2 regions of the Stenotrophomonas sp. YJH_SMC_80 genome follow, and region 1 is predicted to be linked to the other one. Evidence: riboswitches for the same ligand, from Rfam matches in the RefSeq annotation. Region 1 holds a riboswitch; the other holds the start of a gene.
What was found. A riboswitch is a leader RNA that binds a small molecule or an ion and turns the genes downstream of it on or off. The one in region 1 is predicted to bind glycine.

Region 1 (3,512 bases):
ACACCGCCTGCCCAGCTGCTGGCGATGCTGCCGTGTGACGATGAAGCCTCCGACACCGTCAGCGCCTCGCGCGCGGCCCTGCACCAGATCCTGCATGGCCGTGACGACCGCCTGGCAGTGGTGGTTGGCCCATGCTCGATCCACGACCCGAAGGCCGCCATCGAGTACGCCCAGCGCCTGAAGCCGCTGCGTGACGCGCTGGCCGGGGAACTTGAAATCGTGATGCGCGTGTACTTCGAGAAGCCGCGCACCACGGTGGGCTGGAAGGGCCTGATCAACGATCCGGACCTGGACGGCAGCTTCAGGATCGACAAGGGCCTGCGCATCGCCCGTGGCCTGCTGCGCGACATCAACAAGCTCGGCCTGCCGGCCGGCGTCGAGTTCCTCGACGTGATCTCGCCGCAATACATCGCCGATCTGGTGGCCTGGGGCGCCATTGGTGCGCGCACCACCGAAAGCCAGGTGCACCGCGAACTGGCCTCGGGGCTGTCGTGCCCGGTCGGCTTCAAGAACGGCACCGATGGCAACGTGAAGATCGCCGCCGACGCGGTGGGTGCGGCCTCCAATCCGCATCACTTCCTGTCGGTCACCAAGCAGGGCGGCACCGCCATCGTGTCGACCACTGGCAACCCGGACTGCCATGTGATCCTGCGCGGCGGCAAGCAGCCGAACTACGATGCAGGCAGTGTCGCCGAGGCCTGCCAGGCGCTGGCCAAGGCCAAGCTGCCGACTCGTCTGATGATCGACGCCAGCCATGCCAACAGCCTGAAGAACCCGGACAACCAGCCGAAGGTGATCGAGGACATCGCCGTTCAGTTGGAAGACGGTGAACAGCGCATCGTCGGTGTGATGATCGAGAGCCATCTGGTCGGTGGTCGCCAGGAACTGGTGGAAGGCCAACCGCTGGTCTACGGGCAGAGCATCACCGATGGCTGCATCGACTGGGACACCACCGTGACGGTGCTGGAGCGACTGGCCGCGGCCGTGCGCGCCCGTCGCGACGTGAAGGTGTCCGAAGCCGCTTGAGTGCGGCACGTGTGTGGATGGCGGCCAGTGCCTGCGGGGGTGCGGCCGCGATCAGGGCCGGTCGGAGTTGGAGACCGGCCCATCTGCACCGGCGATGCGCCTGGCGCTGCGCATGAGCGACAGCGCCAGGTACATCGCCGGGGTGGTGCGGATTCCGCCGCGCGAACCTCAATGCACTTCGTCGTGGTACACGAACTTCGGCATTTCCCAGCGGTAGTGGATCGCCAGCAGGCGCAGCGCGAAGCCGCCGCCGAGGCAGCACAGGATCGCGGTGGCGTCGGCCACGCCCCAGTGCAGCAGCAACAGGTAGGCCGCGCCGGTCAGCAGCGCGATGATCGCGTACAGCTCCTTCTGGAAGATCAGCGGCACCTCGTTGCAGAGGATGTCGCGCAGCACGCCGCCGAACGCGCCGGTCAGCATGCCGGCGATCAGCACGATCGGCATCGCATGGCCGGCTTCGCGCGCAATCGAGCAGCCGATCAGGGTGAAGGCGATCAGGCCCAGGCCATCGAGCACCAGGAAGGTGCGGCGGAAGTGGTGCATCCAGCGCGCCACCCAGGTGGCGATCAGCGCCGCGCACACGGTGAAGCCCAGGTACTCGGGATGCTTCACCCAGCCCAGCGGGTAGTGGCCGAGCAGGATGTCGCGCAGTGAACCACCGCCGAGTGCGGTGACGCAGGCGATCATGACCACGCCGAACAGGTCCATGCGGCGGCGGCCGGCGGACAGCGCGCCGGTCATGGCTTCGGCGGAAATGGCGATCAGGTAGATGATGGACAGCAGCATGGGGCAGGCTCCGGGCGCGGTGGGGCCGGCCATGCGCGGACGCCGCCATTGCCTGCGCAATGACGGAATGACGATGACCGGTGCCGCTCCCGCTGTCCTTTTGCCTGAGAGTTCAGCGGCATGGGCCGCGTGCCCCTTCGGCGGATCGTCCCGGGCATGCCCGGTGACCTCTCTCCAGCTCGGCGAGTCGAATGCATGGTTGGTGGGATTCCAGCCCACCGGCCTGAGCGATCATGGGAGCCTGCGCCTTCGGCGGGCGCCAGCGCGGCGCCTCTCTCCTGCATTCGGGCGCCAGTATATCCGCTGCAGTGCAGCACGGCATAATCCGGGCATGGCCCCGTCCCTCCGCCCGTGGTTCCTGTACCTGCTCGAATGTCGCGATGGCAGCTATTACGCCGGCATCAGCACCGACGTGGACGCGCGTTTCGCCGCCCACCAGGCTGGCAAGGGCGCGCGCTACACCCGGGCCCGGCCGCCGCTGCGGGTGCTGGCCGTGCGCGAGTACCCGGACCGGGCCGCCGCCTCCCGCGCCGAATGGCAGCTCAAGCAGCAGCCGCGCGAACGCAAGCTGGCCTGGCTGCAGGCGGTGGATGCTCGGTCCCTGTAGATCCATGGCATACATGGATGCCTCTGTGCCGCCATGCGATGATCGCCCAGCCCTCAGCGCTGGAGACCCGGATGTCCACCGTCGCCCTGTTGTTCGCTCTCTCCGCGTCAACCAGTCCGGCTGTCGACCCGGCCACCCTCGCGGCCATCGAAGCCACCTGCCATGACTACGTGGACGGTCAGCTGGAAGCCGACCCGCAGCGCGTGGCCCGTTCGCTGCACCCGGACCTGGCCAAGCGCGCGGTCCTCGGCGATACGCCCGACGAGCGGCTGGGCCTGCGCCGCATGTCGAAGGAAGAACTGGTCGCGCTGACGAAGCAGGGCGCGCTGAAAACCCCGAAGGATCAATGGGACCGCCGCTGCACGGTGCTGGACGTGACCGGCAATGCCGCCTCGGTGCGATTGGAAACGCCGTGGTTCGTCGATTACTTCCACATGGGGCGCTTCGACCAGCGCTGGGTCATCGTCAACGCGTTGTGGTACCCGAAACCGAAGGCGAAGTGAGCGCGATGCGTGCCGCCGGTAAGGCATGGGTCTCCGTCGTCGTACTGGCCGCCGGCATCGCAATGCTGCCTGGCCTGCTGTACCTGTTCGGGCTGGCGCTGGTGGAAGGCCGGCCGCAGCCGGCGGACCGCGCGCCCAGTGGTGTGGCTGCGTGCAGCAGTGAACCGCGAACAGGATTTCAGCCGATGAATCCCTGGAGTTTCGCCGCGCAGTTCTTCGACGACGACGCGATGAAGAAGAAGGTGCCAGAGGTGGAACGGGAGGCGTTCTGGATTGCCCGCCGCCATCTTTGGCGGCAGCCACGGCACGACATGCTGCGCTGGCATCTGAGCAGCACGGCACTGACGATCTGGATTACCCGCAACTGGAGTGCCGCGCAGATTGCCGACACCGCAAGGAAGGAGGACTTCTGCCGCGCATGGTCGAAACGGCGGGTGCCCGGCGGCCCGATGAAGCGGTAGATCCACGCCATGCATGGATGATGTTGGAGTCAGAGCCCTTTCCTGCGGAGAGGGGACGGACCGCGCGGCAGCCGGCCAGCGGCCGGCACTACCGTCGGGGTCGCCGGTCTTCCTGGTCATCACCGAAGA
Region 2 (3,512 bases), on a different contig from region 1:
AACTGGCGGATGGTGTAGGTACGCATCGGCGGGCGCTTGTCGTCCGGCAGGGCCCGGTAGCGTGGGTACCAGTCTTCACCGCTGGGGACCTGCGGTACCTCCTGGCCGGGCAAGGGGAAGAACACCTTGATGCGCTGGTCAGGGCCTTCGGTCTTCATCCGCGCCACGTCGGCACCGGTGAACACCATGCGGTCCAGGGAAGGGGAAAGAACGCGGCGCTCCTTCAGCGCCACCTCGAACAGGCGGTAGGTCTGCTGCGCAGCCATGGGGAACCTCATGCAACGACATCGGATTGGCTGGCTGTCGTGCATCCACGCACCGGCTGGCTGGAGTGCCCAGCCTAGTCCGGTCGTTCCTCTTCGCAAGCGTTGCGGGCAAAGCGGCCGGCCCTACCCCTGCGCGCTGCTCAATGGCCCGTGCAGGCCGCCTGTGCCGCGCGTTCACGCTGGTGTTCCCAGTACCAGAACACGAAGCCGGCGGCGAAGAACGCGGCCTGCCCCAGTGCCAGGTGCAGCGGGCTGGCGCTGAGCAGCGGCGACACCACGCCGGCCACCACCGTGCTGATCATCAGCTGCACGAAGGCCTGCAGCGACGAGGCCAGGCCGCGCTGATGCGGGTACATGTCCAGCACCGCCAGCGCCAGGATCGGGAAGATCAATGCCATGCCCATGCCGCCCAGGAAGATCGGCAGCACCGCCCACGGCAGCACGAACTGCGGCGACAGCGCCACGTAGCCGACATTCAGCAGCACCGACAGCGCACACAGGCCGAAACCAATGGACACCTGGCGGGTGGGCGTGGTGTGCCCGGCCATGCGCCCGGACAGGAACGAGCCGGTGGTCATGCCGCCGATGGTGGGGATGAACAGCCAGGCAAAACCACCCTCGCCCAGATGCAGGTGCTGCATCACGAACACCGGCGCCGAGGAGATGTACAGGAAAATGCCGCCGAAACCGATGCTGCCGGCCAGCGCCAGGCGCAGGAACCGCGGGTTGAAACCGATGCGCACGTAATCACGCAGCAGCACGCGCGGTGACAACGGCACCCGTGCCTCCACCGGATGGGTTTCCGGCAGGTAGCGTGCGGTGGCCGCCAGCAGGAGCAGCGCAAACATCACCAGGAACCAGAAAATCAGTGGCCAGCCGGCGCCACTGAGCAGGATCCAGCCGCCAATGATCGGTGCGATGGCCGGAGCGATGCCGAACAGCATCGATACCTGGCTCATCAGGCGCTGCGCGTCGTGTCCGTGGTACAGGTCGCGGATCACCGCGCGGCCGACGATCATGCCGACGCCCGCTGACAGGCCCTGCAGCGCGCGGAACGCCAGCAGCGTGGTCAGGTCGGTGGACAGCGCACAGCCGACCGAAGCGCCGACGAACACCACCAGGCCACCGAGGATCACCCGCTTGCGGCCCCAGGCATCGGACAACGGGCCGTGCGCCAGGCTCATCAGGCCGTAGAACAGCAGGTACACACTGATGGTCTGCTGCACCGCCACTTCGTCCACCGCCAGGCGCTGGGCCAGCTGCGGGAACGCGGGGAAGATGGTGTCGATCGAAAACGGACCGAACATGGCCAGGCCGGCGAGCAGCAGGGCCATGCGGCGGGTGGAGGGAGCAACAGCGGCGGTCATGGAAGGCGTCCGGCAGGGCCATGCGCGGCACGCACGGCGGGCGCCGGTCCCCTGCAGCAGGGACGGCGCCAGATGAATTCGGGTATCCGCCCATCATAGGTGGGGATTGCGCCTGATGCCATGCAGCAGTGCACAAAACGCACGGACGGGCCATCGGCCATTCAGGCGCGGCCGCCAGGTCCGAAGGCGGCCGCCGCGCCCGCAACGGGCTATAATCGGGGGGCAACACGGTGGGAGAAGCGGAACACCGCTGCCGAAGGCGCAACGCCCGTAATCGCTCAGGCCCGATACCACCCGTAACACAACTCTGGAGAGACCGGTTCGATCCGGCGCCGAAGGGGCACGAAGCTGCGGTCCGCCGCGCTTTTAAACTCTCAGGCAAAAGGACAGAGGGGCGCCCCGCAGACCGCCGACCGGCGGCTTGTGCCCGTGCGTGTGCCCTTTCCTGACGGATCCTTCGCCATGTCCCAGAACACCCCTTCCCTGCGTGAGCTCGAGCACCACAACGCGTTCGTCGAGCGCCACATCGGCCCCAACGACGCCGAGATCGCGCAGATGCTCGACGTCGTCGGCCACGCGTCGCTGGATGCGATGACCGACGCCATCGTGCCGGCCAAGATCAAGTCGCCGGCACCGCTGGCACTGCCGGAGTCGATGACCGAAGTGCAGGCACTGGCGAAGATCCGTGCGATCGCCGACAAGAACACCGTGCTGCGCAGCTTCATCGGCCAGGGTTACTACGGTACCCACACGCCGAACGTGATCCTGCGCAACATCCTGGAAAACCCGGCGTGGTACACCGCCTATACCCCGTACCAGGCGGAAATCTCGCAGGGCCGCATGGAAGCGCTGATCAACTTCCAGACCCTGTGCGCCGACCTGACCGGCATGGAAATCGCCAACGCCTCGCTGCTGGACGAAGCCACCGCCGCCGCCGAAGCGATGACTCTGGCCAAGCGTTCGGCCAAATCGAAGTCGGACACCTTCTTCGTGCACGACGCCGTGCACCCACAGACCCTGGAACTGCTGCGTACCCGCGCCGAGCCCATGGGCATCGTGCTGCGCGTCGGCACCCCGGCCGAAGCACTGGAAGCAGAAGCGTTCGGCCTGCTGCTGCAGTATCCGGACACCTTCGGCCAGGTCGGCGACTACAAGGCGCTGGTCGATGCCGTGCACGCACGCGGCGGCCTGGTGGCCGTGGCCACCGACCTGCTGGCCCTGACCCTGCTGGCTGCCCCGGGCGAATGGGGCGCGGACATCGTGGTCGGCAACAGCCAGCGTTTCGGCGTGCCGTTCGGCTTCGGTGGCCCGCACGCCGCCTTCATGGCCTGCCGTGACGCCTACAAGCGCTCGATGCCGGGCCGCCTGATCGGCGTTTCGATCGATGCCCAGGGCAACCCGGCCTACCGCCTGACCCTGCAGACCCGCGAACAGCACATCCGCCGCGAGAAGGCCACCTCCAACATCTGTACCGCGCAGGTGCTGCTGGCGGTGATGGCCTCGATGTACGCCGTTTACCACGGCCCGGAAGGCCTGACCCGCATTGCCCGCCGCACGCACCGCCTGGCCTCGATCCTGGCCGCAGCGCTGCGCAATGCCGGCGTGCAGGTCGGTGGCGACTTCTTCGACACCCTGCACGTCACCGGCGTGCATGCCGATGAAATCCATGCCAAGGCACGCGCCGCCGGTTACAACCTGCGCGCGATCGACAGCGACTCGGTCGGCATCAGTCTGGACGAGACCACCACCCGCGCCGACATCGTCGCCGTGGCTGCGGTGTTCGGTGCCTCGCTGGACGTCGACGCGCTGGACGCCAGCACCGCCGACGCGCTGCCGGCCGGCCTGCTGCGCCAGTCCGCGTTCCTGACCCACCCGGTGT

Region 2: another riboswitch for glycine. It lies ahead of gcvP (aminomethyl-transferring glycine dehydrogenase); the one in region 1 lies ahead of AC5P99_RS19555 (trimeric intracellular cation channel family protein).

Annotation. Positions count from the first base shown of each region.
Region 1 is NZ_JCAFVP010000018.1:37,876-41,387, reverse strand. Features, by position in the region: gene AC5P99_RS19560 (3-deoxy-7-phosphoheptulonate synthase) at 1-1,026, shown strand, start outside; gene AC5P99_RS19555 (trimeric intracellular cation channel family protein) at 1,195-1,812, opposite strand; glycine riboswitch at 1,895-2,000, opposite strand; glycine riboswitch at 2,014-2,103, opposite strand; gene AC5P99_RS19550 (GIY-YIG nuclease family protein) at 2,144-2,419, shown strand; gene AC5P99_RS19545 (nuclear transport factor 2 family protein) at 2,491-2,922, shown strand; gene AC5P99_RS19540 (hypothetical protein) at 2,928-3,383, shown strand; gene AC5P99_RS19535 (NAD(P)/FAD-dependent oxidoreductase) at 3,472-3,512, opposite strand, start outside.
Region 2 is NZ_JCAFVP010000001.1:503,557-507,068, reverse strand. Features, by position in the region: gene AC5P99_RS02175 (siderophore-interacting protein) at 1-266, opposite strand, end outside; gene AC5P99_RS02170 (multidrug effflux MFS transporter) at 407-1,633, opposite strand; glycine riboswitch at 1,931-2,033, shown strand; gene gcvP (aminomethyl-transferring glycine dehydrogenase) at 2,096-3,512, shown strand, end outside.